Regions from separate parts of the Dactylosporangium sp. NPDC006015 genome, predicted to be linked through region 1. Evidence: riboswitches for the same ligand, from Rfam matches in the RefSeq annotation. Region 1 holds a riboswitch; the other holds the start of a gene.
What was found. Region 1 has a riboswitch for cobalamin ahead of bluB (5,6-dimethylbenzimidazole synthase). Riboswitches for the same ligand answer to the same signal wherever they lie in the genome.
Positions count from the first base shown of each region.

Region 2: linked by a shared signal. The riboswitch ahead of metE (5-methyltetrahydropteroyltriglutamate--homocysteine S-methyltransferase) and the one ahead of bluB (5,6-dimethylbenzimidazole synthase) in region 1 are both predicted to bind cobalamin.

Region 1 covers NZ_JBEXUD010000019.1:662-15,876, forward strand. The annotation lists gene ABZ321_RS30135 (NAD(P)H-dependent oxidoreductase) at 1-108, opposite strand, end outside; gene ABZ321_RS30140 (helix-turn-helix domain-containing protein) at 203-625, shown strand; gene ABZ321_RS30145 (hypothetical protein) at 639-1,562, shown strand; gene ABZ321_RS30150 (S8 family serine peptidase) at 1,632-3,563, opposite strand; gene ABZ321_RS30155 (hypothetical protein) at 3,904-4,242, shown strand; gene ABZ321_RS30160 (roadblock/LC7 domain-containing protein) at 4,239-4,745, shown strand; gene bluB (5,6-dimethylbenzimidazole synthase) at 4,801-5,421, opposite strand; cobalamin riboswitch at 5,459-5,663, opposite strand; gene ABZ321_RS30170 (metallophosphoesterase) at 5,782-6,468, opposite strand; gene ABZ321_RS30175 (MBL fold metallo-hydrolase) at 6,546-7,286, opposite strand; gene ABZ321_RS30180 (helix-turn-helix domain-containing protein) at 7,358-8,308, shown strand; gene ABZ321_RS30185 (HAD family hydrolase) at 8,375-9,067, opposite strand; gene ABZ321_RS30190 (MFS transporter) at 9,137-10,582, shown strand; gene ABZ321_RS30195 (dienelactone hydrolase family protein) at 10,624-11,310, shown strand; gene ABZ321_RS30200 (zinc-binding dehydrogenase) at 11,321-12,286, shown strand; gene ABZ321_RS30205 (alpha/beta fold hydrolase) at 12,398-13,210, opposite strand; gene ABZ321_RS30210 (hypothetical protein) at 13,309-13,710, shown strand; gene ABZ321_RS30215 (hypothetical protein) at 14,071-14,571, shown strand; gene ABZ321_RS30220 (hypothetical protein) at 15,071-15,215, shown strand, end outside.
Region 2 covers NZ_JBEXUD010000015.1:118,738-133,952, reverse strand. The annotation lists gene ABZ321_RS26715 (BTAD domain-containing putative transcriptional regulator) at 1-472, opposite strand, end outside; gene ABZ321_RS26710 (hypothetical protein) at 664-1,362, shown strand; gene ABZ321_RS26705 (carboxymuconolactone decarboxylase family protein) at 1,370-1,828, opposite strand; gene ABZ321_RS26700 (sigma-70 family RNA polymerase sigma factor) at 1,921-2,745, shown strand; gene ABZ321_RS26695 (hypothetical protein) at 2,785-3,771, opposite strand; gene ABZ321_RS26690 (OsmC family protein) at 3,915-4,484, opposite strand; gene ABZ321_RS26685 (hypothetical protein) at 4,496-5,086, opposite strand; gene ABZ321_RS26680 (LuxR C-terminal-related transcriptional regulator) at 5,210-7,804, shown strand; gene ABZ321_RS26675 (hypothetical protein) at 8,087-8,581, shown strand; gene ABZ321_RS26670 (TerD family protein) at 8,536-9,471, opposite strand; gene ABZ321_RS26665 (Clp protease N-terminal domain-containing protein) at 9,568-10,284, opposite strand; gene ABZ321_RS26660 (helix-turn-helix domain-containing protein) at 10,370-10,588, opposite strand; gene metE (5-methyltetrahydropteroyltriglutamate--homocysteine S-methyltransferase) at 10,753-12,990, opposite strand; cobalamin riboswitch at 13,121-13,343, opposite strand; gene ABZ321_RS26650 (DUF4437 domain-containing protein) at 13,380-14,273, opposite strand; gene ABZ321_RS26645 (TetR/AcrR family transcriptional regulator C-terminal ligand-binding domain-containing protein) at 14,357-14,914, shown strand; gene ABZ321_RS26640 (arylmalonate decarboxylase) at 14,911-15,215, shown strand, end outside.

The DNA.
Region 1 (15,215 bases):
ATGGTCGGGGTGCTGCTCGCCGTACACCTGCAGGAAACGCGACGCGAGCGCGAGTGACTCGGAGCGGGTGCCGCGCGGGGACGCCGAGATGTGCAGCAGCTTGGTCATCGTGAACCTCCGAAAGAAAGTGTGTGCGCACGCACCTAACAACGCAAAGCTAGCCACTTGCGTGCGCACGCACAAGAGTTGGTACGGTGTGACGATGGACAACACGGCCGCCTGGGCGGGCCTGCTGCGGGTGCACGCCGCGCTGGTCCCGGTGCTGGACCAGGAGCTGCAGGCGGCCCACGGCCTGCCGCTGACCTGGTATGACGTGCTGCTGGAGCTCAACTCGGCGAAGGACCGCCAGCTCACGATGGGGGAGCTGGGCGCGAAGGCGGTGGTCAGCCGCAGCCGCAGCAGCCGCGTCGTCGACGAGCTCACCAGGGCCGGCCTCGTCGAGCGGGTCGCCAACCCGGCCGACGGGCGCTCGGCGTTCGCGCGGATCACGGCCGCGGGCCGGGCCAGGCTGCGGGCCGCCGCGCCGACCTACCTCGCCGGCATCGAGGCGCACTTCACCAGCAGGATGACCGCGGCCGAGGCGCGCACGGTCGCGACGGCATTGGAAAAAGTGCTCAAGGGGTAGATACTCACCGGGCATGGAGAAGGGCCCGGGTCGTGACCTCGCGCACGCGCTGCGCACCGGCCCGTTCTCCGCGGCGCTGCACCTCGCCATCGAGGACCGTGGCATCCGCCTCGACGAGATCCAGCAGCAGCTCGCCAGCAAGGGCGTCAGCGTCAGCATCACCACGCTGAGCTACTGGCGGCGGGGGCGCAGCCGCCCCGAGCGGCCCGAGTCGCTCAAGGCCGTCCGGCTGCTCGAGCAGATCCTGGCGCTGCCCGAGGAGTCGCTGATCGTGCAGCTCGGGCCGCGCCGCCCGCGGGGGCGCTGGCTGAGCCAGCCGCCGGGCACCATCGACGTCGACCGGCTGTTCAGCGACGGCATCAGCGTGGCGAAGATGGTCGGCGAGCTCGACCGGTGGATGTACCACGAGCTGACCAGGCTGAGTCTGCACGACCTGTACGTCGTCGGGGCCCAGCGGCAGGAGCTGGGCCTGACCTGCCGGCAGGTGCTGCGGGCCAACATCGACCGGGTCTCCCGCACCGTCGCGGTCTTCCTCACCGACGACCCGGCCGCGAAGGTGACCATCAGCGCGATCCGCAACTGCCGCATCGGCCGGGTCCGGTCCGACGCCGGCGGGCTCGTCGCAGCGGAGATCATCTTCGACCGGATGCTGGCGCAGGGGGAGACGGTGGTGCTGGAGTACCAGTACCGCAGCGACTCGCTCTCCGCGACCGACAACTACTACCGGGGCTTCTCGACCCCGGTCACCGAGTACGTGCTGCAGGTGCAGTTCGACCACGACGCGGTGCCGGCGCGCTGCCGGCGGTTCGAACGCCGCGCGCTCAACGCGCCGGACCAGGGCGTGTGGGAGACGTGGATCGGCTCGACCCACGGCGCCCACGTCGTCGCGTCCGACGTACCCCCCGGCATCGTCGGCATGCGATGGGAGTGGGAGTGAGCCTCGTTGATCACTCCCACCCCCGGACGGTGACCGGGCGCCCGATGTCGGCGGGCGCCCGGCCGGCTATCAGGAGGCGCTGATCGACACGTCGTCGAGGACGAAACTGGTCTGCAGCGACCAGTCCTCGACGCCGTTGAACTTCAGCGTGACCGTCTGCCCCGCGAACGCGCTCGCGTCGATGACCTTCTCCACGTACCCGTTGGTCTTGTCCAGGTTCGTGTACGTGGCCACGGTGGTGCTGCCGAGGGTGACGGTCAGCCTGTCGTAGACCAGGTTCTCGGTCTCCGCGGTGGTGATGCGGATCCAGAAGCGCAGCTGCACGGTCGTGCAGCCGGACGGGACCGCCACGGGCTGCGAGACCGTGTCGGTCTGCACCTGCCCGCCGCCGTTGAGCCACGCGTTGCGGGTGCCGCTGCGCGCCGGGTACTGCGACCACGTGCCGATCACGTTCGCGGTCGCGGTCCACGGCGACGTGCCGCTCTCGAAGCCACCGTTGCCGACGGGCTGCGAGGGTGTGCAGCCGCCGCCACCGGTGGTGACCGTCCAGGTGAACTGGGCCGACGCGGTCTTGTTCGCCGCGTCCTTCAGGGTCACCGTGACGTTCGAGGTGCCCGCCGTCGTCGCGCTGCCGGTGATCCGACCGGTCGACGCGCCGATGGACAGCCCGGCCGGGAGGCCGGACGCGCTCCAGGTGTACGGCGTGGTGCCGCCGCTGCCCTGGACCTGAACGTCGACCTGCTGGCCGACGACGGAGCTCTTGTTGCCCGGGTTGGTCACGGCCGGGTCGGTCGGCGTGCCGCCGCCGATGAACGCCGTGTACAGCAGCACGTTGGGCGAGCCGCTCCCGGCGCTGGTGATCTTCCCGGTGGTGCCGTTGTTCACGAGCGCGTCGCGGACCTGCGCCGGCGTCGCGTTCGGGTTCGCGCCCAGGTACAGCGCGGCGGCGCCGGCCACGTGCGGCGACGCCATCGAGGTGCCCGTCATCGTCGCGCTGCCGGTGTTGCTGGAGTACGACGCCGACACGATGCTCGTCCCCGGCGCGAACAGGTCCAGGCACGAGCCGTAGTTGCTGGTGCTGTTGCGGGCGTCGGAGCTGTTGCTGTTGCCGACGGTGATCGCCGCGCCGACCCCCTGCGGGCTGTAGTAGCAGGCGTCGTCGCCGTTGTTGCCGGCCGCCTGCACGAACTGGACGCCCGAGCTGATCAGGCTCGACACGGCGCTGTCCATGGCCTGGCTGCTGCACCGGCTGCCGCAGCCGATCGAGTAGTTCGCGACCGCCGGCTTCTGGGCGTTGGTGCGCACCCAGTTGATGCCCGCGATCAGGTCGTCGTTGGTGCCGGAGCCCTGGCAGTTCAGGACGCGGACCGAGACGAGGTTCGCCTTCTTCGCGATGCCGTAGGTGGTGCCGACGGCGGTGCCCGCGACGTGCGTGCCGTGGCCGTGGCAGTCGGCGGGGTTGCTGTCCCCGTCGACGATGTCGGTGCCCTGCTTCACCCGGCCGCTGAACTCGGTGTGGCTCGCGTTGAGGCCGGTGTCCAGCACGTACACGGTGACGCCCTGCCCGGGGCCGGCCGGGTAGGTGAACGCCTGGTTCAGGGGCAGGCTCCGCTGGTCGATGCGGTCGTCGCCCCAGTTCGGCGGGTTGTTCTGGGTGTCGAGGACGGTGATGCGCTGGACCGCCTCGACCGACGCGACGGCCGGGTCTGCGGCCAGCCGCTGCGCCTGCTGCACGGACATGTTCGCCGAGAAGCCCCGCTGCACGCTGTCGAACACGTGCCGGGTCTGCCCGCCGAACCTGCCGGTGAGCCGCTGGGCCTGGGTGGCGATCGCGGTGGAGCCGTCCTTCAGCGTGACGATGTAGCGGCCTGCCACCGCGTCGGGACTGTCCGCGTACAGGATCGCGCCCTGCGCGACGGCCGCCGCCGGCGCGGCCGCCGCGAAGGCACCGGCCAGCCCCGCCACGAGCGCGACGCCGGCCGCCGTAATTCGGTGGAACACGGTGAGACCTCCTCCGAGGGATGCCAGCTCCGTGGCCGGGTCCGGTTGACGCCGACCCCGGAGGGCTGGAGCAGAAGGTAGGAGGACGCGACCGGCGAAGGTCACCCCGGTGAACAGACGGCGACGATCTGCGCCGTCAAAACTGTTTATGAGTTGCGTGCGCTCACCGGCAGTGACCGGTGGATCGGTTGAGAAGCCAGCCGGCTATGAGCCGTCTGGCTAAAAGCTGCGTCGAAGGGTGCAGCGAAAGATCGCTTCGTGCGAGGCTGGCCGCGGCACCCGCACCAGCTCAGGAGGCACGGATTTGAGCAACAACCTGGATGTCGCGCTGAAGAGCGCGATGAACATCGAGGGGGCGTTCGCGGTCGCGCTCGTCGACTACACCAGCGGCATGACGCTGGGCACCCTCGGCGGCGGCGCCGACTTCGACATCACGGTGGCCGCGGCCGGCAACACCGACGTCGTGCGGGCGAAGCTGCGCACCATCGAGATGCTCGGTCTCGGCGAGCCGATCGAGGACATCCTCATCACGCTCGAAAGCCAGTACCACATCATCCGGCCGCTGCACTCCCGCAACGGTCACGGGCTGTTCCTGTACGTCGCGCTCGCGAAGGCGCGCGCCAACCTCGCGCTGGCCCGCCACCAGCTGCGCGCGATCGAGGAGGGCCTCGAACTGTGACGTCCGGCTTCTTCGGCGGCGCCCCCGACGAGGACGGCCTGCCGCGCAGGGAGGGCCTCGAGCCCGGGGGCGGCGTCGGTCAGCTGCAGTCGCCGCAGTTCGGCGCGCGGCCCGAGCCGCTCGACGCCGCCCTGTCCCCGGTGCGCGCCGCGATGGCGGACCTGCGCCTGCGCGTGCCGGGGGTCCGCGGCAGCGTGCTCGCCGGCGTCGACGGCCTGCTGGTCACCTATGACCTGGGCGCGTACGACGCCGGCGGAGGCACCGAGCCGCACGACGCGGCCGCGCTGGCGGCGACGACGTTCGGCCTGGGCCGGCAGGTGGCGCTGGTGCTGGGGCAGTCACCGTTCCGGGACGCGACCATGCGCAACGACGGCGGCTACTTCACCGTGTACGCCGTGGACGGCAGCACGCTGCTCGCGGTGCTCGGCAGCGACGGGCTCAACGTCGCCCGCCTGCACCTGGAGGCCCGCCCGACCTGCCAGCAGCTCGCCGCGCTGCTCTGAGCCCCGCCCCGGCTCCGGTCCCGCCCGGCGCCGTGCCCGCCCCGCGCGGCGCCGGCTACCAGCGGTCGTGGTGCACGGCGTCGGCGAGCGGGGCCCGGCGGCGCCAGCCGTGCCGCTCCAGGTCGGGGACGGATTCCAGGTGGGTCACCGGGCCCAGGCACAGCCAGGCGACCGGGCGGATGCCGGCCGGGACGCCCAGCAGCTCACGGACGAACGGCTCGCGGTAGAACGACACCCAGCCGACGCCGAGCCCCTCCGCGGTCGCGGCCAGCCACAGGTTCTGGATGGCGAGGCAGACGGAGTAGAGGCCGGCGTCGGCGATCGCGTGCCGGCCGAGGACCGCCGGGCCGCCCCGCCCGGGGTCGTACGTGACGACCACGGACAGGGTCGACTCCAGCACCCCGTCGATCTTGATGCGGGCGAAGGCCGCGGCCCGGTCGGCGTCGAGCGTCGCGGCGAACGTGTCGCGTTCGGTGCGGACGTGGTCGTGGAAGGCGCCGCGCAGGGCGGGGTCGCGGACGAGGACGAAGTCCCACGGCTGGGACAGGCCGACGCTCGGCGCGGCGTGGGCGGCGCCCAGCACGCGGTCGAGGACGTCGGCGGGGATCGGCGCGCCGGTGAACTGGCCGCGCACGTCGCGGCGGCGGTGCACGACGTCGTACAGGTCGGTGCTCATCAGGGCAGGCTCCCGCTGCTCGTGGCCGCCCGTCACGGACGGCCGGTGACCGCGAGGCCGGTCTTCGGACTCTCGGATCAACGCCTGCACCGTCCGCCTTCCCAGCCCTGAGGCCAGTGACCGCGCACCGCTGGTGCGCATGGACGGCAGCTCCCCGATCACCGCGGCGGGCCCGTGCCGGATTCATACCGGCTTCCCGATTCTCCCCGGTCGCCCGGGGCACCTCGCTTCAGTTCGTGCCGTCCGGCAGCATACGCGGCGGCCCGGCCGGGCCGCGGCATTCGCGGACCGCAGGGGCTCAGTCCGCGGCATTCGCGGACCGCAGGGGCTCAGTCCGCGGCATTCGCGGACCGTCAGGGCTCAGGGCACGCAGAGCCGGTAGTGAGTGGTGAGCCGGCCGTCCTCGACGAGGTGGAACGCGAGCGCCGGCGGCGGCTCGGGCCGGTCCTCGGGCTCCCACGGCAGCACCATCGTCGACTCGACGCCCGGCGCGGCGAGCACGGGCACGCCCGCGAACGTGCCGACGGCGGCGCTGTGGACATGCCCGCACAGGACGGCGAGCACGTCCGGGTGGCGGCGGAGGACCTCGGCGAGCCGCCCGGCGCCGAGCTGGCGGACCTGGTCCGCCGCGGGCTTGCCCACCGGTACCGGCGGATGATGGCAGCACACGAGCGCGGGCGTGCCCGTCGCCGCCGCGAGGGTGCCGTCGAGCCACCGGAGGGTGTCGTCGTCGAGCCAGCCCTCGGCGTGCCCGGGCACCGACGAGTCGCACAGCGCGAACAGCACCCCCGCCACAGTCTCGGCGCGGTCGGTCCGGAAGGCGGCCGGGTCGTCGTGGTTGCCGGGCACCGCGAGGACGGGCACACCGAGCGTCCGGAGCCGGCCGAACGCGGCGTATTCGGCGTCGAGTCCGTGGTCGGCGACGTCGCCGGTGACGAGCACGGCGTCCACCGGTTCGCGGAGGCTGCCGATGTACGCGATGACGCGGTCGAACCGGTCGGGCGGCTGCGCGCCGAGGTGGAGGTCGCTGAGGTGGGCGATGAGCACCCCTGCCGGTTACCCCGGCCGGCGCGCGGCTACCGCGGCGGGTGCGCGGCGCCCGCGGTCCCGTGGCGGTCCCGTGGTTATCGCAGCAGGTGTGCGCTGCCCGCGGTTTCGAACGCGGCGCGGACGTCGGCGATGCCCTCGGTGAAGTGGGCCCAGCTGTCGACGTGGACCGGCACCACGGTCTTCGCGTCCAGGAGCCTGGCCGCCGCCAGCATCCCGGCCGCGCCGAGGGTGAGGTCGGCGTCGCCGAGCAGCGCGGTGCGGGCCCGGCCGCCGAACAGGATCGCCACGTCGACGGACGGGAAGCGCTCCGCGACGGCGGCGACGACGTCCAGCGACGCGTTGTCGCCGCTGACGTAGACGGTCGGCAGGCCGTCGCCGTGCAGGACGAACCCGGTGACCGGGCCGGTGAGGTGTTCGGTGCCATCGGGGCCGTGCTGCGCGGGGACGGCGGTGACCCGCACGTAGCCGTCGCCGCCGGGCCGGGGCAGGTCGGTGTGGGACCACGGCTCCAGGCCGGTGACCTGGCCGCCCAGGCGGGCGGCCGCCGCCGGGGTGCTGAGCACCACCGGTACCGACGCCGCGAACGCACGACCGAGGGTGTCGAGGTTGTCAGGGTGCTGGTCGTGCGAGAGCAGCACGACGTCGACGGCGCCGGCGTCGTCGGGGGTGCCGGTGGCGGGCTCGGTCTTGGTCAGCACGCGGCTGCCGAGCGGGTACTGCCCGGGCGGGTCGAACGTGGGGTCGGTGATGAACGTGACGCCACCGACGCCGAACACCACCGTCGGGCCGCCGAACCGCTGGAACTGCATCGTCATGGGCTTCACCTTCGCCGGTCCCGGCGCGCGCCGGCAGTGGCTGGAACGCCATCCTCCGATACGATCAAGCCATGACGCGCTCGGCGACGACGGTCGGGGTGCTCATCGGCGACGGCGCGCCGATGCTGGAGGTCGCCGTGGCACCCCGGGTGTTCGGCGTCGCGGCCGCCTTCGACGTGCGGACCGCGGGGGAGCACCCCGGCCCGCTGACGACGACGGCCGGCATCGCCCTCACCGCCCCGCACGACCTCGACGACCTCGACACCGCCGGCGTCGTCGTCGTGCCCGGCTGGCGGGTGCCCGGCGGCGCGCCGGTCGCGCCCGGCATCCTCGACCGGCTCCGCCGCGCGCACGACGAGGGCGCCACCGTGGTCGGGCTGTGCCTGGGCGCGTTCGTGCTCGCCGAGGCCGGCCTGCTCGACGGCCGCCGCGCCACGACGCACTGGCGGCACCTGCCCGAGTTCGCGTCCCGCTTCCCCGCGGTCGACGTCGTCGAGGACGTGCTGTATGTCGACGAGGGCCTGGTCGTCACCAGCGCCGGCAGCGCCGCGGGCCTCGACGCCTGCCTGCACCTGCTGCGCCGCGACCACGGCCCGGCGCTCGCCAACGCGGCCGCCCGCGCCCTCGTCGTCGCCCCGCACCGGGCCGGCGGGCAGGCCCAGTTCATCGAGCGCCCGGTCCCGCGGCTGCGCGACGGCGACGCCGTGGGCGACGCGATGCGCTTCGCCCTGGAGCGCCTCGACGACCCGACCCTGGACGTCGACCGCCTCGCCGCCACCGCCCACCTGAGCCGCCGCACGTTCGACCGCCGCTTCCGCGAGGAGACCGGCTCGTCCCCGCTGCGCTGGCTGCTCCAGCAGCGTGTCCTGCGCGCCCAGCACGTCCTGACCACCACCGACCTGGACATCGACGCGGTCGCCCGCGCGTGCGGCTTCACCGACGGCGTCGCCCTGCGCCCGCACTTCCGCCGCCAGGTCGGCATCCCGCCGCACTCGTACCGCGCCGGCTTCCGCACCCCCTGACGCCGCCCGCTCCGCCCGGCTTCACGGCCGCCGCTTCCGGCTTGGCGGTGCGGCGGTTCCGGCGGCTCAGTGGGGGAGCAGGAGGGCGGGCAGGTCGCGCAGTGAGCCGATCCGGTGCGCCTCGCCGGGTGGGGCGGTGCCGGGGCGGTCGAGGTGGACGGCGTGCAGGCCGGCGGCGCGGGCCGGGAGGACGTCCAGGTCGTGGCGGTCGCCGACGCTCACGACGGTCTCCGGGGCGAGGCCCCAGCGGCGGCACGCCTCGGTGAAGACGGCGGGGTCGGGCTTGAACAGGCCGAGGGTCTCGGCGGTGTAGACGGGGCCGGCGAGGTCGCGCAGGCCGATGCGGGCGAGCTTGGCGGTCTGCTGCTCCTCGATGCCGTTGGTGAGGACGGCCGTGTGCAGTCCCGCCCGCCGGATCGCCGCCAGCGCCGGGCGGGCGTCGGGGTAGGCGGCCCACGACTGCTCGTACATCAGCAGAAAGCCGGAGAAGAGGGTGTCGAGCCGCCCGTCGTCCTCGCAGGGGGTGCCGAGCGCGGCGAGGAAGTCGCGGAGCCTGCCGCGGCGCTGCTGCTGGAACGTGACCAGCCCGGCCCGCCACGCCTCGAGGTGCCGCTCCTGGACCGTCGCCCACAGGGTCCGGGTGCCGGCGTCCGGCTCGACCCCGATCGTGGGCAGCCAGCGCAGGAGGGCCGCGCCGACGGCGGCCTCGTGGTCGAGCAGGGTGCCGTCGAGGTCGAGCAGGACGCCGCACAGCTCCACGCCGCGCACTCTACGGGGTGACGTTCATAACCCTATTTCCGATCGGAAAAGCAGGTATACGATCGCCCGGTGGAAGGGGTCAGGGCGCGGTGGGTCGTCGCGGTCTGCCTCGGCGCCGGGTTCACCACGCTGCTGGACCAGTCGGTGCTGAACGTGGTCGTGCCCGCGCTGCGTGGCTCGCTGCACGCCGGCACCGCGTCGCTGCAGTGGATCCTCGCCGGGTACTCGCTGACGTTCGGGCTGGCGCTGGTGCCCGCGGGGCGGCTCGGCGACCTGTACGGCAGGCGGCTGCTCTTCGTCGGCGGCCTCACCGTGTTCGCCGCGGGTGCGATCGCGGCCGCCACCGCCCGGCACGGCTGGGTCGTCGCCGCGGCCAGGCTCGTGCAGGGCTTCGGCGCCGGCACCGTCAACCCGCAGATCATCGGGCTGTTCCAGGACCTGTTCCGCGGGCGTGCCCGCGCCCGCGCGCTCGGGGCCTACGCCTTCGTCGGCGGGGTCGCCGGCATGCTGGGGCCGCTGCTCGGCGGGGCGGTGCTGCAGGCGGCCGGACCCGGGTCCGGCTGGCGGCTCGTCCTGGTGGCGAACCTGCCGTTCGCGGTCGTGACGATCCCCCTCGCGCTGCGCTTCCTGCCCCCCGGCCGGCCCGCGGGCCACACCGGCGACCTCGACCTCGGCGGCCTGCTGCTGCTCGGCGGCACCACCCTCGCCGCGCTGCTGCCGCTCGCCGGCACCGGCGGCGGCGCGTGGTGGCTGCTCGCCGCCGGCGCGGGGCTGGTGGCGTTCCTCGCGTGGGAGCGCCGGTGGACCGCGCTCGGCCGCACCGCGATCCTGCTGCCGGCGCTGACCCGCAACCGGGGCTACGTCCTCGGCGTGCTCGTGGCCATGTGCTACTTCGGCGCCACCCTCGCCCTCAACCTGGTGCTGTCGCTGTACCTGCAGGACGGCCTGCACCACCAGCCGCTCGCCGCCGCGGCGATCGCACTGCCGAGCGCGGTCGGCTTCACACTGACGTCGGCGCTCGCCTCGGGGCTGCGGCGGCGGGGGACCACGGTCGCGCTCGGCGTCGCGGTGGCCGGCATCGCGGCCTCGATCGCCTCGGTCGAGCTCCTTCCGGAGGGGCAGGTGGTGTGGGCCCTCGCGGTGGGGCAGTTCGTGACGGGGGCGGCGGGCGGCTTCGTCAACTCGCCGAACCAGGCGCTGACCCTGTCCCACGCGCCGCCGGGCGCCAACGGGCTCAGCGCCGCGCTGCTGCAGCTGTCGCAGCGGCTCGCCGCGAGCGTCAGCATCGCGGCCGTCAGCGGCATCTTCCTGGCGACGGCGGCCGCGCCCGGCGGTCACACCGCCGCGATGGCCCACGGTGCGGCGCTGTGCCTGGGACTCGCCGCGCTCGGCCTGCTCTTCGCCGCCCTCGACCGAGACCGCCGCCGAGACCGCCGCCGAGACCGCCGCCGGGACGGGCCCGGCCCGTCGCCCGTCGCGGCCGGACGCCCGTCGCGGGTGCCATCCGAGGACTGATCGCCGGCATCGGCCTCGCTATTGGTCGCTGTGGATGGGCGATGGCTAGCGTGGCCGGCGTGTACATCGCCCGGCCGGCGTCGACCGGTCCGCAGCACCGGGTCGTCGTCGGCCATCAGCTCTTCGGGATCGACGCGGCGGTCCGCGCGTTCGCCGACCGGCTCGCCGCCGAGGGCTGCCTGGTCGCCGTGCCCGACCTGTACCACCGCAGCGCACCCGGCGTCGAGCTCCCGCAGGACGACGAGGGGCGGGCCCGCGGCTTCGAGCTGCTGCACGGCCTCGACCGGGACGAGGTCGTCGCCGACGTCGCGGCGGCGGTCGACGTCCTCGGCGGCGACCCCGCCGGCGTCAGCATGGTCGGGCTGAGCGTCGGCGGGCACGCCGCCTATCTCGCCGCCGCGCGGCTCGGGCTGGCGGCGGCCGCGGTGCTCTACCCGGGCTGGCTCACCGGCACCCAGATCCCGATGAGCCGCCCCGAGCCGACGGTGACGCTGACCCCCGCCATCACGGGCCGCCTGCTGTTCCTCGTCGGCGGCGCCGACCACGTCGTGCCACCCGGGGACGTCGCCACCGTCGCCGCCGCGCTGCGCGACTCGGGCGTGCGGCACGAGGTCGTCGTCTACCCGGACACGCCGCACGCCTTCCTGCTGCCCGGTCCTCCCACGTACCGCCCGGAGCCCGCCGCCGACGCGTGGCGGCGGGTCCTGGAGCTGATCACGGCCTCGTAGGGTTGGACGCATGCGCGCCATCCGCTGCGACCGCTTCGGCGGCCCCGAGGTCCTCTCGCTCACCGATGTCCCCGACCCGGAGCCCGGCCCCGGCCAGCTGCTCGTCGACGTCAGCGCCGCCGGCGTCAACTACGCCGACACGTATCGCACGCTCGGCACGTACAGCGGCGGCCAGACCCTGCCGTTCATCCCCGGCACCGAGGTCGTGGGGCGCACCACCGGCGGCAGGAGGGTCGCGGCGCTCACCTTCGCCGGCGGCGGCTACGCGGAGCGCGCCGTCGTGTCCACTGTGGACGCCGTGGACGTGCCGGACGCCGTCGCCGACGGCGCCGCGCTCGCGCTGCTGGTGCAGGGCCTCACCGCGTGGCACCTGCTGCACGGCAGCGCCGCCCTGCGCCCCGGCGAGACGGTCGTCGTCAACGCCGCCGCCGGCGGCGTCGGCACCCTCGCGGTGCAGCTGGCCCGGCACCTCGGCGCGGGCCGGATCATCGCCGCCGCGTCCAGCCCCGCGAAGCGCGACCTCGCCGTGTCCCTCGGCGCCGACACGGCCGTCGACAGCGACCCCGGCGGCTACCCGGCCCGAGTCCTGGCCGCCAACGGCGGCGCACCGGTCGACGTCGTGCTGGAGTCGACCGGCGGGCCCGCGTTCACGGCCGCGCTGGAGGTCCTCGCGCCGCTCGGCCGGCTGGTCACCTACGGCGACTCGTCCCGCCTCGGCCGCCCGCCCGTCGACCCTTCGCTCCTCGCCGACCGCAGCGTCGCCGTCGCGGGCTTCTGGCTGCGCCCCGTCCTCACCCGCCCGGACGCGTTCGCCGGGCCCCTCGGGCAGCTGCTGGGCCTGACCGCGTCCGGGGTCCTGCGGCCGCAGGTGGGGCCCGCGTACCCGCTGCAGGACGCCCGCCGCGCCCACGAGGACCTGCTCGCCCGCCGCACCACCGGCAAGCTCGTCCTCACCGTCGACCGGCCCCGCTCATAGCTTCACGCCACGCGACCGGTCTTGCTGACGGCCTTTCACGCCACGCGACCGGCGTCGCGACGGCTTCACGCCACGCGGCTGGCCTTGCTGACGGCGTTCGCGCAACGACTGTCATCGGGCCGGCGGGGCGAGGTGGCGGTCGAGGAAGGCGGTGACGGTGCCGGCGAGCTCCAGGCGGTGGTCGGAGAGCGCGTGGTCGGTCGGGAAGAGCGTGTGCTCGAGGAGGATGTGCGGCCGCTGCTCGTACGCGCGAACCAGCGGCACATGGTGCACCTCGTGCGGGGTGACGGGGTCGCGGCCGGTGCCGATCAGCAGGACCGGGCGGCCCTCGAACGCGGGGGCGAGGCCGGCCAGGCGCCAGGCGGGACCGGCGGCGGTCATCTCGCGCACGAGGGCCTCGCCGCTGGTGCCGCGCAGCGGAAGCAGGTCGCTGCCGAGCGCCTCCACGCACTCGGCCCGCACCACCGGATCCGCGCACAGCTGCGCCGCGGTGCCGACGTCGAACCCGGCGACGGACACGGTCGCGCGGACGGCGGGGTCGGCGGCGGCGGTCATCAGCGCCGCGAACCCGCCGAGGCTGTGGCCGGCGACCGCGACCCGCGACGGATCCAGGCGGTGCGTGGCCGCGAACGCCTCCTCGCGGACGGCGGCCACGACCGCGGCGGAGTCCTCCAGGACGTGCCGCCACGAGTAGTCGCCGCCCATGCCCCACGAGCCGCGGTAGTGGAAGACGAGCGCCGCGTAGCCCGCCCGGCGCAGCGCCTGCGCGAGGTCGAAGTTGCGCTCGTTGCCCGGGAAGCCGTGCAGGAGCACGACGACCGGGTGCGGACCGTCCCCGGCGGGCAGGTGCAGGACGCCGGCGAGGCGCTCGCCGCCGCTGGTGAAGCTGACCGCGGGCGTGCCGGCGTACGGTGGCGTCGTCATCGTGCGGACGCTAGCACCCGGCGGCCGCCGCGCAGCGAGTTGTCCAACGGTGTCCAACGACGGGCGATAGACAGATGTCACATCGACACAATGCACGCATGGCGGCGTCGCAACTCGTACACGATGAAGCGTTCTGGAACTATCGGGAGCAGACCCGGCAGAACGGCACGCACCAGCACACCGGACGGTTACGGGCCTGGCGGGAGGACGGCGGGCGGCTGCTGGCGATGCTGACCGTGCAGCCGTACTTCGAGGACTACGGCTGCACGATCCCGCAGCAGGTGCGGGCGAGGTTCCCGTTCTCGGGGCGGCTCGTCGACGTCGTGTCGTATGAGCCGGGCTGGTGGGGCGGCAGCTGCCGGTACCACATCGCGGACCCGGCGCATGTGAGCATGCAGCGGTGGATGTCGGTGGACGCACGTGCGGTCGCCAGGCGTCTGGGGCCCGGGTTCCTGATCGACGACGAGGCGGACACGACGTTCGGCCAGCTCGGGGCGTGAGGTCGTTGTTGCTCGGCCCTAGTGGCGTAAATATCGGGTAAAACCGCATATATGCGGTTTGGCGTCCGTAGCGTCGGGTTGATGAGGATGGTTCACAGGCTGGTGGGCGCTCTGGCCGCCCTCGCGGTGACCGGTGCCCCGGCACTCTCCGCGCCCGCCACCGCACTCGTTCCTGTTCCCCCTGCGGCTTCCCCGTCTCCGGCTGTGCCTCCGGCGGTTTCGCCTTCGTCGGGTTCGGCGCCTTCGTCTCCTTCGCCTTCGTCTCCTTCGGCTTCGTCTCCTTCAGTTTCGGCTTCGGCTGCCGCTTCGGAGGATCTTCGGCCCGCGCTGCTGACCGCGGCGGACCTGCCCGACGGGTTCGTGCCGATCGCCGCGGCCACCAACGACAACGGCGCGGTCACGCTCGGCGGCAACTTTCCCGGCTGCCCCTCGCTGGACCCGGTGACCGGCGACGGCACGACGGCCGCCGCCGTCACGTACAGCAAGGGCGCCGTCGGCCCGTACCTGACGCACGCGCTCGTGCACTTCCCGACCGGCGGCGCCGCGACGGCGATGGACCGGCTCGCCGCCGCGGTCACCACGTGCAAGTCGTTCAGCCAGGAGCTCGCCGGGATCACGGTCCGCTTCACGCTCGCGCCCACCGAGGTGCCGCCGACACTCGGCCAGAGCGCCTTCGGGGTACGCATGACCGGCGACACCGACTTCGGCATCGCGGTCACCGCCGACATCGTCGCCGTCCGCCGCGGCGAGTTCGTGCTGTGGCTCAACGACATGACCGTCGGCACCACCCCCGCCGGCATGGTCACAACCCTCGCAAACGCCGCCGCCGACCGCTGCGCCTCCCGCATCAAGGGCTGCTGACCTACGATTCGCCAACACCACGACCACGTACTACGATGCGTAGTGAGCCCGCTCCGCGCCGAAACTACGATTTGGTGGCCGGTGTTACCGTGTGAGGGTCGGAACACGTCACGGGCATCGGTCTCCTCAACGAGTCGCCGGCCGACGAGTCCGCGGCTCGGGAGTGGTTCAGGAACCGCCGCCAGCGAGGACGACCCAACGGGCGCGGGCGACGTAGCAGGCGCGGGCGACGTAGCGGGCGCGCGGCCTGACGCGCGACGCAGTCAGCGACGGGGTCGGCGCCGGCAGTCCGCCTGCCGACGACGAGCCTGCCGGTTAGCTGGCCGCCGACGCCTTAGCCAGCGACGGCTAACCCAGCGACGGTTAGGCAGCGACGGCTTAAGGGCTGTCTCGCTCGTCTCCGGGGCTTGGCGACACCTCGCCAGGTGAGGTGTCGCCAAGCCCCGGAGACATCTTCGCCGCCGCATGTGGTGCTCGATGTTGTGCGATGCTCCCCGGCATGCGCATGCGGGTCCCCGGCTGGTGGCGCCTGCTGGCGATCCCGATGCTCGCGACCGCGGCGGTATTCCTCACCTGCTGCTATCAGCTCTCGTTCTTCGTCATCCCGCTCAATCCGTCAGGCGGCCCACCGAGGACGGGGGTCC
Region 2 (15,215 bases), on a different contig from region 1:
TGCGGTCGGTGAGCCGCGCCGCGGCGGACTGGATGAGCCGGCTGTCGATGCCGTCGAACGCGGGGCCGCGCCACAGCGCCGCCGCCGCCCGGTAGCCCGCGACGGCCTCTGTGGCGCGGTTCACGGAGCGTGCCTGCCGCGCCTGGCGCAGCTCCTCCTCGAACCGCCACAGGTCCAGCTCGCCGTCGCCGATGCGCAGCCGGTACCCCTGTGCCTGCGTCACGATCGCGTCAGGGTCACCGTGCGTAGCGAGCAGGCGCCGCAGCGCTGACACGCAGATCTGCACCTGCACCCGTGCCGTCGACGGCGGCTCCTCGCCGTAGAGCGCCTCGACGAGCCGCTCGAGCCGCACGGCCTTGTCGGCGTCCAGCAGCAACGCGGCCAGCACCGTGCGCTGCCGCTGGCTGCCGAGGTCGAGGCGCTCCCCGTCGGCGGCCAGGACCTCGAGCGCGCCGAGCGCGAGATACCGCATGCACACTCCCCGATGATCGGGTCAACGGTACCGGAGGCGGCGGCAACCGTCGGTAGCCGCGGGTGCTGACTTCCGGCGGCATCTCGGGTACTGTCCGCGTGGCATTCTGCACCCGCCCCCGCTCGCGGCCGGTTCGCGGCCGGAGTGCGGAATCGCCATCGAGGAGGGCAGGGACCATGACGCAGCACGGGATGCGACCGTTTGACGATCGGCTCGCGAACGGTCACGCGCAGCTGAACAACACCGCGGAGCAGCAGGCGCCCCGCCCCGACATGAACTCCATCAACGCCCAGCACCAGGCGCTGCAGGTGCTGACGATGGCGCAGCGCACCGCCGAGGAGCACCTCGACGGCGCGAAGCGCGAGGCGGAGCAGATCCGCGCCGGCGCCCACGCCGAGGCCGGGCAGATCGTGCAGAAGGCCCAGGCGCGCGCCGACGCGCTGCGCGCCGAGGCCGAGAAGATCATCGCCGACGCGCGGGCGCAGGCCGACAGCATCGCCCAGTCGGCGGAGCAGTTCGCCGCCGAGACGGAGCAGAACGCCTCCGACGTCCTGGCCGAGGCGCAGGACCGCTCGGACAAGATCATCCAGCAGGCCCGCGCCAGCGCCCACGAGATCAAGCAGCGCGCCGAGCAGATCTACGAGGACGTCGTCGGTGGCCTGACCGCCAAGCGGCAGGCCCTGCAGCAGCAGATCGAGGCCCTGGAGCGCTTCGACCACGAGTACCGGTCGCGCCTCACCTCGTTCATGCAGCAGCAGATGCGCGCCCTGTGGGTCAGCCAGCCGCAGGTCGAGGCCGACATCGAGGACGCCGAGGCGGTCGCCGGCGAGCTGGTCGCCGGGCCCCGGCACGAGCAGCAGCCCGAGCCGGAGCCGTCGCGCGACGTGTGACCCGCCGTCACTCCCAACGGGTGCCCGCGGGCACCCGAAGGGTGGTGTTGATGCGGTTGAAGAAGTTCGTGACCGCGACCATCAGCACGAGCGCGCCCAGCTGCCGCTCGTCGTAGTGCTTCGCGGCCTCGGCCCAGATCTCGTCGGTGACCGCGCCCGGCCGGTCGGCGAGCCGGGTCGCGGCCTCGGTGAGCGCGAGCGCGGCCCGTTCGGCGTCGTCGAACGTCGGGTGCTCGTACCAGGCGGCGACGGCGAGCAGCTTGTCGGTGCCGATGCCGGCCTTGGCGCCGCTCACACCCCCGGCGTCCACGCAGGCGCTGCAGCCGTTGATCTGGCTCGCCCGCAGGTGCACCAGTTCGAGCGTCTGCCGCGGTACGCCTCCCGCGTACACCTGCTTGTACAGGTGCTGGATCGCGGCGGTGATGTCGGGCTGGGTCGCGGTGTTCTGGATTCGTGGTGTCGTCATGCCATTGCGACGTCCGCCGCGGCCGGAAGGTAACGCGTTACCTTTGCGGTCCCGTGGACGTCGTGATGGTGACACCGCATTGGGGGAACGCCGTGACCGACGAGTTCGATGCTCACCGTCCGTATCTGCACGCCGTCGCGTACCGCATCCTCGGCAGCCACGCCGACGCGGACGACGCCGTGCAGGAGGCGTGGTTGCGGCTGGCCCGGACCGGGTCCGAAGGCATCGACGACCTGCGCGGCTGGCTCACCACGGTCACCTCGCGGATCTGCCTGGACACGTTGCGGGTCCGTGGCCGGCGCGGCGAAGAGCCGCTGGAGCTGCTCGTCGGCTCCCTCTCCGACGACGCGGACCCCTCGCGGGAAGTGCTGCTCGCCGAGTCGGTGGGTCTCGCGCTGTACGTCGTGATGGACGCGCTCACGCCGGCGGAGCGGGTGTCGTTCGTGCTGCACGACGTGTTCGAGGTGCCGTTCGACGCGATCGCCGGCGTCCTCGGGCGCAGCACCGCCGCCACGAAGATGCTCGCCAGCCGCGCCCGGTCCCGCGTGCGTCTCGGCCGCCCCTCAGCCGCCGACCAGGCCGCCGCCCGTCAGGTCATCGACGCGTTCCTCGCCGCCGCCGGGCGGGGCGACGTCGCCGCGCTCCTGACCGTCCTCGCCCCCGACATCGAGCTGCGCGCGGCCGGCACTCTCATCCGCGGCGCTACCGCCGTCGCCACCCAGGCCACGACGTTCGCCCGCCCCGACGCCGTGGTCCATCCCGCGCTCATCGACGGCGTTCCCGGCGTCCTGGTCACGGTCGGCGGCCGCCCGGTGACGGTCATGGCCTTCACCGTCACCAGCGGCGTCGTCACCAGGATCTCGACGCTGACCGACCCGGCCAGGCTCGCCCAGATCGTGCCCTCCTGGGTCGCCTGACCGCCGCCTTTATCCGTCGCTATCCGTCGCTATCCGACTTCATCCGTCGAACGGGTCCCAGTGGGCGGCGTACCGCAGCAGCGAGCGGGCCAGGTCGGGGTGCGCCGCCGCCCAGCGGGTGTCGAAGACGAACCACTGGTCGAAGCCGAAGAAGCTGTCGATGTGCCGGGCGACCTGCGCGATGTGCGGCTCCAGGCTGACCCGCGTCCCGGCGAGCGGCTCGGCCGTCAGGTCCTTGAGCACCCGCTGGTGGATCAGGTCGTGCTCCGCCACGGTGTCGATCCCGGCCGGCTCGGGGTCGTAGCCGCCGAGCCGCGCGAACCGCTCCATCGCCGGCCCGATGTCGCCGTCCTGCGGCCCGACGAGGGCGCGCAGCAGCCGCGCGTCGTGCGGCCAGCCCAGTGCCTCCGGATCGGCGGCGTCGCGCAGGTGCCCGGCGAGCTCCGGCAGCGTCAGCCCGGGGAACGCCACCGCGCCCGCCAGGTCAAGGTTCGTCCCGGTGCCAGGGTGCTGCCAGCAGGTGCGGACCGAGTAGACGCAGTCCGGTCCGGCACCCGCGGGCCGCACGGTCTGCACCGGCACGTCGTGGTCGAAGGCCCCGTCCGACGCTCCCGCGGGCAGCGGCCACCCGTCCCACAGCAGGAACGCGACCCGGTCCGGCGCCGCGGCCACGTCCTCGATGAAGTAGTAGGCCAGGTCGACCTCGTCGTCGTCGGTGCGCACCCGCAACGTGTGCTCGTCGAGCCGGATGAAGGTGCCGTCGTCGTCGCCCTCGACCCAGAGGTGCTCGTCGAGCAGCCCGCGGAGCTCGTCGATTGTGTCGGGGCGGGGCAGGTGCAGCTCCCGCGCCTCCGCGAAGATGGACTCGAGCCCGTAGACCCCGCCGTCGAGCTCGTCGCCGACCCAGCCGTCCGGGTCCTCCTGGTCCCAGCCGCGCCGGAACCACTCCAGCACCGTCGCGTCCGCGACCCTGATCACCTGCTTGCTGAGCGGCGACTCGTCCCGCCACCGGCGCACGAAGTACACGCCGCAGAGCTTATGTCCTTACCGGCGTCAGGACGGGCCTGCCCAGTGGCGGGGCGTCGCGTCCGGGACCAACGGTGATGCGCACATGTGGGGGGTTCCTGTCGGTGTGGGGCCTCTGTGGCTGAGTGGACGCGTTGGCCGGTTCAAACGGTTGCGACCTCGATCGTGACCGGGACCACGTTGGTGAGGACGTCGAGGACGGCCGAGCGGGCCCGGGAGTGCTCGACCAGGTCGCGCAGCTGGTCGGCGGGGGCGTCGCCCGTGACGGTGAAGCGGACGGTGATCTGGCCGAAGCCGTTGCGGACGGCCGGGTCGAGGCCGAGGACGCCGTTGAGGTCGAGGTCGCCGGTGACGGTCGAGCGGACCTCGGTGAGGCGGATGCCGCGGGCCGCGGCGGCGGTCGCCAGGCCGGCGGTGAGGCAGGACGCGAGCGCGTGCAGGACGAGCTCCGGGCCGGCCGGGCCGTTGTCGCGGCCGGCGAGGACGGCCGGGTGGTCGGCGTCGAACTGGAACGTGCGCTCGTGCGTGCGCTCCTCGCCGCCGCCGGAGTAGTCGTGGATCGTGCCGCGGTTGTGGGTGCCGCTGATCCACTCGTTGTGGGCCCGGAACTGGAACGCGGCCGCGGCCGGGTTGCCCCGGACCGCGTCGGCGGTGGCGGAGAGGGCGGTGACGTCCACGCCGTTGCGGCTGGAGTCGTCGCGCGTCGAGGCCATGACTGCGCCCGTTACGAGGCGACGGGACGGCCGAAGGTCACCGCGTCGCGCACGGCGGCCGGGGTCGAGGCGTGCAGCGCCTGGTCCGGGCGGGCGCCGAGCGCGTCGTTGACCGTCGAGAACGCCAGCCGCAGCGCCACGAACACCGTCATCGTGAAGATCTGCGGGTCGCTGAAGCCGGCGTCGCGCAGCACCTGGACGTCCGCCTCGGTGGTGCCGTTCGGGTCGCGGGCGACCTTGCGGGCCCAGCCGGCCATCGCCCGCTCCTCGGAGCTCAGGCCGGCGTCGCTGCCGGTGAGCACCCCGGCGGCGGTCTCCGGTTCGCTGAGCCCGGCCAGCTTGCCGCCCCAGGCGAGCGCGCAGTACGAGTCGCCGAACGCCGACGCGCAGGCGGTGACGAGGATGCCGCGCTGCCGCAGGCTGAGCCGGTCGCCGGCGTTCGCGTTCCGGAGCAGCTCGAACAGCCCCGACAGCGTCTCCGGCTGGTACGCCCACAGGCGCGAGTTGTTCATCACGTACCCGAGCTCGGCGACGTCGTCGTCGAATAGGCGCTGCGCCTCGGCGGTCGGCTCGGGGGTCGCGAGAAAGCCTGCGGTGTCCATGCTGCTCCTGTCCGGTGGTGTACTGACCGCATCAGCTTCGCCGATGGGCCCCGCCGGGTCATCCGTACGTTGCACGGAACCTCCTACGGAGTTTTTGTCAGACCTGCCGGGGAGAATGCGGGCATGAGCGTCGAGGGGCAGGGCCGGGCGGCCGGCGTCACCGATCGCGAGGCGGAGGTGCTGCGCGCGGTCGGGGAGCGGCTGCGCAACCGGGAGATCGCCGAGCGGCTGCACCTGTCGGTGCGGACCGTGGAGAGCCACGTCGCGGCGCTGCTGCGCAAGCTCGGCGTCGCCGACCGGGCGGCGCTGGTCGAGGCCGGTGCCGCGCTGCGCCGTCCGGCCCGCTCCACGCCGGCCCTGCCCGCGCCGCTGACCAGCCTCGTCGGCCGGGACCGGGAGGCCGGCGAGGTCGGGGTGCTGCTGCGCGAGCACCGGCTCGTCACGCTGACCGGGCCGGGTGGGGTCGGCAAGACCCGGCTGGCGTTCCGTGTCGCCACGGGCGTCACGGCCGACGCGGGCGGCGTGGGCGGCGCGGCTGGCGTGGGCGGTGCGGGTGGCGTGGGCGGTGCGGGTGGCGCGGGTGGCGCGGGTCGCGCGGGTGGTGCGGGTGGCGCGGGTGGCGTGGGTGGTGCGGTGTGGCTCGCGGACCTGGCGCCGGTCACCCCGGATCTTGTCGGTGACGTCGTCGCGCGGGCGTTGGGTGTCGTGCCGGAGCCGGGCTGGTCCCTGACCGACATCCTCGGCGACGCCGCCGCCGGCCTGCCGGGTCTGCTGCTCGTCGACAACTGTGAGCACGTCGTGGCGGCCGCCGCCGACGTCGTCGCCACGCTGCTGCGCGCCGGCGGGCCGTTGCGAGTCCTCGCCACCAGCCGCGAGCCCCTCGGCGTGCCCGGCGAGGTCACCTACCAGGTGGACCCCCTCGATGTGCCGGCCTCCCCGGACGCGGCGGACATCGCGGGCAGCGCGGCGGTGCGGCTGTTCGTGGACCGGGCCGCGACCGCCGCGCCGGGGTTCGCCCTGACCGACGGCGTCGCCCCCGCCGTCGCCGCCCTCTGCCGGCGGGTCGACGGCCTGCCGCTCGCGATCGAGCTGGCCGCGTCGCGGCTGCGCACGTTCGGGCCGGCCGAGCTCGTCGAGCACCTCGACCAGCGCTTCGACCTGCTCTCCGCGGGTGCCCGCACCGCCGGTCCGCGGCACCGGACCCTGCGCAGCGCCATCGACTGGAGCTACGAGCTGCTCGACGCCGACGAGCGCGCCCTGTTCGACCGGCTCGGCGCGTTCCCCGCCGACTTCGACTTCGACGCCGTGCAGGCGGTCCACGGCGACGCGCGGGCGGCGGTCAGAGTGCTGCCGGCGCTCGTCGACAAGTCGCTCGTGTCCACTGCCGGCGGGCAGCCGCGCCGGTATCGGCTGCTGGAGACGATCCGGTCCTATGCCGCGGAGCGCCTCTGCGCCGGCGACGCCGAACCCGGCGCGCGCCGCCGCCACGCCGCGCACTTCCTCGCCTTCGGCGAGCGCGCCGCCGAGGGGCTCAGGCACGCCGAGCAGCGGGCGTGGTTCCTGCGCGTCTCGACGGAGCAGCCGAATGTGCGCGCCGCGTTCTCGTACAGTGTGGACACCGGCGACACCGAGTCGGCCTGGCGCTGGATCGCGGCCCTGGAACGGTTCTGGGACCTGGCCGGGCAGCGCCGCGAGGCGCAGGAGTGGATCCAGCGGACCCTGGCCGCCGGCAAGCCGCCCGCGACACCGGCGGCGGTCGCCGGGCTCGCCGCGGCCAGCGCCGTGCTGCACCCCAGCGACGCCGGCACCGCCTTCGACCTCGCCGAGCGGGCGCGGCGGCTCGCCACCGGCCACGACCCGCTGACACGGGCGACCGCCGCCCGCGCGGTCGGCATGTGCTCGACCTGGATCCGGCCGGAGCTGAGCCACCCCGCGCTGCGCGAGGCCCTCGACGGTTTCCCCGAGGACCGGGGGTGGGACCGGGCGCTCACGATGCAAGGTCTCGTGCTGGCATCGCGGGCACTGAGCGAGGCCCTGCAGTGGGGCCGCGACAGCGTCACCCTGTTCCGCCACGCCGGCGACCACGTGTATGCGGCCAACACCCTGTTCATGATGGCGCAGCGGGCCATGGCGGCCGGCGTCGCCGACGACGACATCCACGCCTGGCTGACGCAGAGCCGGGCGATGGCCGAGGCCGCCGGCAGCGAGGCCGACATCGTCCACGCCGACGTCGGCCTCGCCCAGTGGGCGTTCGTCCGCGGCTCCACCGCTCGCGCCGCCGACCTCATGCACGACGTGCTGCCGGCGCTGCGCAGGCTCGGCGACCGCCGCTGCGCGGGACGGGCGCTGTTCGTCCTCGGCGAGCACGCCAGGCGCACCGGCGACCTGCCCCGCGCCGGCGAGCTGCTGCGGGGCTGCGCCGAGGCGGTCCTGGTCGCCGGCCAGTCGGTGGTGCTCGTGCAGTCCCTCGAGGCACTCGCCGCACTCGCCGCCGCGCAGGACCAGCCCCGGCCCGCCGCCATCCTGCTCGGCGCCGCGTATCGCCAGCGCGAGTCGTCCGGCCCCCACCTACGCCCGTCGAAGCCGGCCGACGAGGACCTGCACCGCGACCTCGCGACCACGCTGGGACGCCCGGCCTTCGACGACGCCTACGCCGAAGGCCGCACCCTGACCCCGGCCGACGCCCTGCGCCGCGCATTACCCGAACCCGACGCGTAACGACTCACGCCATCGGCGGACGCCTGCCGCGCCGAGCTCGGCGCCGCTTCGGTTGATCCCGCAGCCAGCGACGGCCATGCCTGCCGCGGCGGCTTGGCAGCGCTTCGATTGACCCCGCAGCCAGCGGCGGCCACGCCTGCTGCGACCGACTCGGCGTCGCTTCGGCTGACCCCCGCAGCCGGCGGTGCCACGCCTGTCACGACCGACTCGGTGCCGCTTCGATTGACCCCGCAGCCAGCGGCGGTCATGCCTTCCGCAACGGCGTGGTGGGACGATGGCTGGGTGAAGCTCGAGTCGCTGCTGCCCGCCGGGGCGCGGTCTCCGGCGGACTACCTCCGGGCGGCGCAGGACCTCCGGCTCGACCAAGCCGGGCTCGACGCGCTCGCGGGTAGCGGGTATTCGTTCGTCCGGATGGCGGTGGCGCGGCGACCGCAGGCCGCTGCCGGCACGCTGGTGCGCGTGCTGGACGGCGACTACGACTGGTGGCAGTTCAACGATCTGCTGCGCGTTGTCGCCGGGCATCCCAATGCCGACCGTGGCGTGCTGCTGCGCGTCCTGCACCATGTCGCAAGGCTGCTCGAGGCGGCGGAGGTCCGGCCGTACGTGGCGGCGTTGACGCTGGCGGGCCGGCACGAGCTCACCGAGGCCGAGGTGCTGCGGCTGGCGGCGTTGCCTGGGAGCTCGCGGCGGCTGCGGCGGCGGCTGCGGACGGTCGTCGCGGGGCGGGGTGGTCAGCTCTTGCCCGGGACGGTCACCCACTTGATGCCCCAGTTGTAGGCGGCGTCGACGGCGTCGTTTCGGTACTGGCCGGGGGCCTGGACGATGTAGCGGGACTCGCGGCGGACGACGAGTTCGCCGTTGATGTTCTCGATGAGGAACAGGGCGGCGGCCCGCGCCATGACGGTGCACTCGTCGAGGCGCATCTCGATCGGGGCGCCGTGCTGGGGGAAGAGGGTGGCGACGGCGTCGAAGCCGGCGAACGAGGTGGCGCCGGCGTAGATGCTCGCGAAGATGAGAATCCGGCGGAACTTGTCGGTGTGGTCGAGGTTGATGACGAGGTTCTCGCCCGCCTCGTTGGCGCCGGTGCGGTCGTCGCCGTTGAGCATGATGTACGGCGGGCGGTCCAGCGCGCCGAAGCTGCCGCCGATCGGGTGGACGATGCCCTTGCGGCCGTCGACGTGTTCGTACAGGCAGCACAGGTCGAGGTCCAGGTCGGGCGGGTGGGCGGTCTTCTGCTTGCCGAAGAGGCCGCGCTTGCCGAGGGAGCGCATGCTCCAGTTGAGGTTGACCCGCAGCGACCCGGACCGGCCGCCCTGCTTGGTGAGCGACACCGTCGGCGCCTGCCTGGTCAGTGTCACCTTCGTCAACCGCACCGGCGCGGCGGGAGCCGCAGGTGCGACGATCGACGGCTCCACCCGGCCCAGGTCCACGAACACCGTGTCGGTGACCTGGTTCCCCGCGGTCGCCTTCCCCTCGTGCCGGACCGCCCCGGCCGGGTGCGCCGGCTGGTTGTAGAACACGAAGTCGTTGTCGTCCCGGACCTTGCCGTTGACCAGCAGCAGCGCCGAACCGCCGGCGTCGGGCACGCCGGCGCCGGACCGCCATCCCACGACCGCGCGGACCGCCGGCGCCTGTACCGGCAGGTTGGCGCCCTTGCGCATCGACATAGTGAAACCCCTCCCCGTAGGGGGCAATTTGCCCAAACGTCATCCGGCCACCCGCCACCGCCCTCACCCTGTAAGCAGTGAGGCCGGACCGTGTCGTTACATCGTTTGGCCGGCAATGACGGCGGGGAGGGCGCCGGGTGAGGTGGCCGTGCGGCCGGTGGTTCGCTGGTACCGGGCGACGAGGTCGTTGTGGCGCGAACGGTGCCACAGGCGGCGGTCCGCGCGGAGGATCAGGTTGCGCCGCGGCGGCGGGAAGGACCGGCCGAGGTCGGCGAGGAGCCCGGCGATGTCCACGCCGGCGGTGTCGAGCGTCCAGGCGGCGCCGGGGTCGAGCGCGGTGAGCGCGAACGCGAGATGCTCCGTGCGGTGGTCCCGCTCGCGGCGGGCGAGGGCGAGCCGGAGCGACGCCTCGAAGGCCGCCTGCGCGTCGAGCCCCATCGGCGGCCGCTTCTGCGCGGACCACCGCCGCGCCTTCGCGGCGCCGAGGGGCAGCAGCGGCTCCCGCCAGGTGACCCGGTCGAGGGCCGTCGGGGTGACACCCTCGAGGAGCCGGTCGATGTCGAGCCCGAGCGACGCGAGGACCTGGCGGTCGTCGGCGACGCCGGCGCCCAGCGGCGCGGCCCGGCACGCGGCGTCGAGGATCGCGGGCTCGGTCGCGCCGTGCCGGGCGAGCACCGCGGCGACCTCGTCGGTGCCGGTGGTGAGCGCGAGCAGCAGGTGCTCGCTGCCGGTGCGGGGGTGGCCGAGCTCGCGGGCCCGCAGCACGGCGCAGCCCACGGTCCGGCACAGGTCGGGATGGCTACCGCGGAACATCAGTCCTCCTCGCGACGACGATGCGATCGGTGATGGCGATCAGTGGCGGCGACCGGCGTTCGCGGTCGACGGTGGCAGCGGCGCATCAGTCGTCGCCGGTGCCGCGGTGCTTGCGGTGCACGGTCTGCTTGGTGACGCCGAGCCGCAGCGCGATGTCCTGCCACGACCATCCGTCCCGGCGGGCGGCGGCGACCCGCTCGGCCTCCAGCTGCTCGGTCAGGCGGCGCAGGCGGGCGACGGCCCGCAGTGCGACGTCGTGGTCGCTGTCGTGCGCGGCGCGACCGAGCTCGTCGATCACGGTCATACCGTCAGCATAAGCTGACGACGCGGAAATCGTCAACATGTGCTGACGCCAACCGGGGACGACAGGCGTGCAGCGCGCCGGGCTTCGCTGTACACAGGCCGCAAACGCCAACGGCACGTGCCGACCCCGACGTGAGGCGCCGGCACGTGCCACGGCTCCAGAGATCAGCCGGCGCGGACCTCGGCGGCGGCCGCGACGAGATGCCGCAGGGACGCCTCGACCTCGGCGTAGCCGCGGGTCTTCAGGCCGCAGTCGGGGTTGACCCACAGCCGCCGGGCCGGGACGGCCGCGACCGCGTGGCGCAGTGCCTCGGCCATCTCCTCGCGCGACGGCACCCGCGGCGAGTGGATGTCCCACACCCCGGGTCCGACGCCGCGCCGGTACCCGGCGGCGGCGAGGTCGCCGAGGACCTCCATCTTCGACCGGGACGCCTCGATGCTGGTGACGTCGGCGTCGAGGGCGTCGATCGCGGTGATGACGTCGCCGAACTCGGAGTAGCACAGGTGGGTGTGGATCTGCGTGTCGTCGGCGACGCCGCTGGTCGCGAGCCGGAACGCGCCGACCGCCCAGTCCAGGTACGCCCCCTGCGCCGCCCGGCGCAGCGGCAGCGTCTCGCGCAGCGCCGGCTCGTCCACCTGGATCACCCGGATCCCGGCGGCCTCGAGGTCCCGGCACTCGTCGCGCAGGGCGAGCGCGACCTGGTCGGCGGTGGCGGCGAGCGGCTGGTCAGTGCGGACGAACGACCATGCGAGGACGGTGACCGGGCCGGTGAGCATCCCCTTGACGGGCCGGGTGGTCAGCGACTGGGCGAACGTGGCCCACCCGACCGTCATCGGCGCCCTGCGGGCCACGTCGCCGTGCAGGATCGGCGGGCGGACGCAGCGGGAGCCGTACGACTGCACCCAGCCGTGCTCGGTGGCGGCGAACCCGGACAGCTGCTCGGCGAAGTACTGCACCATGTCGTTGCGCTCCGGCTCGCCGTGCACGAGCACGTCCAGGCCGAGGTCCTCCTGCAGCCGGACGACCCGCCGGACCTCGGCCCGCATCAGCGCGGTGTAGCCCTCGTCGTCGAGGGTGCCGGCGGCCAGCGCGGCGCGGGCCCCGCGCAGCTCGGCGGTCTGCGGAAACGAGCCGATCGTGGTCGTCGGCAGGTCGGGCAGCCCGAGCAGTTCCTGCTGGCGGGCGGCGCGGGCGGTGGAGTCGCCGCGCCGCCGGTCGGCGGCGGTGAGGGCGGCGAGCCGGGCGCGCACCTCGTCGTGCCGCCACGCCGCCGGGGGCGGGGGCAGCGGCGCGGGCAGGTGGGCCGTGCCGTCGCGCAGCGCGCGGCCGAGGAGCACGACCTCGTCGACCTTCTGCCGCGCGAACGCGAGCCGCTCGTGCAGGCCCGGGTCGAGGCGGGTCTCGACGGACAGGTCCACCGGCACGTGCAGCAGCGAGCAGGACGTGGACACCGCCACGTGGTCGGCCAGGCCGGCGACGACCGCCCCGGCGGCGACCGCGGCGCGCAGGTCGGTGCGCCAGACGTTGTGGCCGTCGACGAGCCCCGCGACGATCGTCCTGCCGCCCAGGGGTCCGGCGGCCGCGAGCCGGTCGAGGTTGCCGGGGCCGGCGACGAGATCGAGGCCGATCGCCTCGACCGGCGTGTCCAGCAGGGCCGGCAGGGCGTCGCCGATCTCGCCGAAGTACGTGGCGACGAAGAGTTTCGGCCGGGCCCTGAGCGCGCCGAGCCGGGAGTAGGCGCGGCGCAGCGCGTCGATCTCGTCCGGGCCGCGGTCGGTGGCGTAGGCGGGCTCGTCCAGCTGCACCCACGAGACACCCGCATCCGCGAGGGCGGCGAGGATCTCGGCGTAGACGCCGACCAGGTCGTCGAGCCGGGCGAACGGGTCGTCGCCCTTGGCCAGCAGCAGGAACGTGGCCGGTCCGACCAGCACCGGCCGGGTCTCGAGGCCCAGGGCGCGGGCCTCGGCGTGCTCCCGCAGCGCCTTGGCCGGGTCGGCGGCGAAGACGGTGTCGGGTCCGATCTCGGGCACCAGGTAGTGGTAGTTGGTGCCGAACCACTTCGTCAGTTCGAGCGCCGGCTCGGCGTCCACGCCGCGGGCCATGGCGAAGTACGTGTCGAGCTTCGACAGCCCGAGCGCGGTGAACCGCGTGGGTGTCGCCCCGACCGCGACGGCGGTGTCGAGGACGTGGTCGTAGTAGGAGAACGTGTTCGACGGGATCGCCGCGAGGCGGGCGTTGCGCAGCGTCTGCCACACGTCGGCGCGCAGCGTCGCCGCCGTGCGCTCCAGGGTGTCCTCGTCGATGGTGCCGGCCCAGTAGGCCTCGACGGCCCGCTTCAGCTCGCGGTTCCCGCCGATGCGCGGGTAGCCGAGCACGGTGCTCAGCCCGAATGTGGTGCTCATGTGTCCCCTCGGTGCACAGTCACGACGGCCGGACTGGCACGGGGGGACGCCACCGGCCGCGCGGCGGCGCGCCGCGTGGGCCGGTCGATGGCGTCGGCCGTCCCGCGCGGCCTCCGACCACCGCACGCCGGGCGGCGCGCGGTGCGCTGGCAGGTCTTCGGACTCGCGGGCGTGACCCTGGATGTCGTCCAGGGTCGCCTACTGGCCGTCGCTTCCCAGGCCTCGCGGCCCAGTGCTCAATGACGGCGGTCGTTCCCACTCACCGCTGCGGGGCAGTCCCGGATTCGCACCGGATTCCCTGTTGCCACGGCCGGTCCCGGGGGACCGGCCGAACCAGCTGCACTCATCACCATACATACGCACCGCCGCGGGAGCGGGTGTCGGCTGCGTCACTGGTGCGTGGGGTCGCTCCAGCGGCCGATGCTGCGGGAGCGGACCGGCTCGATGAACCGCGGCGCGGCGCTGTGCGGGAAGCCCTCGCCCCAGTTGGTGGCGTCGCCGTGCATCTGCACGCGGGCGTTGTCGGTATACCAGTCGACGAGGTCCGCGTCGGAGCGCACGATCCACGTGCAGCCGGCCTCGGCGTCGGCGGTGAAGTCGCCGTGGCGGATCAGCGGCGGGCGCCAGAAGTACGTGCCGGGCCACATCTTGCCGAAGTTGTAGTCGAAGCCGCCGTCGAGGCAGTACGCCTCCTCGGAGCACGGGTGGTGTGCGAGCGGCACCTCCCGCCAGCCGGGCTTGGCCTTGATGAGCCGGGTGTAGAAGCCGGTCTTCTCGTCGCGGTGCAGCAGCTTGATGAACAGGCCCGGCACCGGCGTGCCGCCGAGGTCGAAGCGCATCGGGGAGCCGTCCTTGACGTCGATCCACGGCATCCGGGCGCTGTCGAGCACGACGAGCTTCTGGTCGGGCCGCACGGTTTCACGGTCCTTGGTCTCAGGGTGGAAGTGCCAGTCGCCGTACTCGCGGAACAGCAGGATCTCCGTGCCGGCCGCCGCCTTGACCGGCGGGGTCCACACACCGGCGGGCGCGGTCCAGTAGCCCTCCGGCCCGAGGACGGTGTCGCCGATGACGACCTCGCCGGACAGCACGAACCATTCGGTGTCCGCGTCGTGTACGCCGGCCGGCCGCGACCAGTCGCCGGTGAAGCGGACCTTCAGCGAGGCCGACCCGTCCTCCTCGTCGTAGCTGAGGTTGCGCTGCTCGGCGGTGCCGGTGGCGTGCTGGAACTCGGCGAGGTGCCAGATCAGGTCACGCTCGTCGACGATCTCCACGTGCGGGCGCATGGGTGCCTCCAGGCTCGGCAGCAGTTTCCGGTGCGGAATGTATCGCTTAATAGTTTCGCGTACAAGGTGTACCGTCAACGCTCGTGACCCGACCTGGCCGACCCGCCGGCCCCACCTCCGACACCGAGACCGTCGTGCTGACCGCGGCCCTGGAGCTGCTGCTGGCCGAGGGTGCGGCGGCGCTGACCGCGCAGCGGCTGCACCAGGTCACCGGCGTGTCCCGGTCGACCATCTACCGGCACTGGCCCACGCCCGGCGCGGTGCTCGCCGCGCTGATCGACGTCGCGCCGCTGCCGCCCGGCGCGCCGACCGGCGAGCCGGCGCAGGACCTGCACGCCGCCGTCGACCAGCTGTGCGACCGGCTCCGCGACCGGCCCGTCGGCGCGTTCCTGCAGGCCCTCGTCGTTGCCGCCGCCTCCGACCCGGCGGCGGTGCCGCTGCGCCAGCGGTACGTCACCGACCTCCTGGCGCCGTTCCACACCGTGCTGCGCGCCGCGGGCGCCCCGGTGAAGGACCGCGAGGACGCGGTCGCCGCGATCGTCTCGCCGCTCCTGCTCGACGCGCTGCTGCTGGACCGCCCCGCCGCCCGCGCGCGGGCACACCGCATGGTCTCCGTCGTCTGTCAGGAGTTGAGCGCATGACCAACGCCGTCGGGCCGCGCGCCGTCTTCGGCATCATCGTCCCCAGCACCAACACCGTCGTCGAGCACGACTACTGGAGCGCCCGGGTGCCGGGGGTGGCGTTCCGCGCCGGCTCCATGCACATCCCGAACCCCGCGATGGGCGACGACGCCGGCTTCGAGGCGCTGCTGGTCCAGATCCGCGCTTCCATCGACACCGCCGTGCGCGACGCCCTCACCGCCGAGCCCGACCGCATGGTCATGGGCATGTCCGCCGAGACGTTCTGGGGCGGCGTGGAGGGCAACGCCGCGTTCGAGGACCG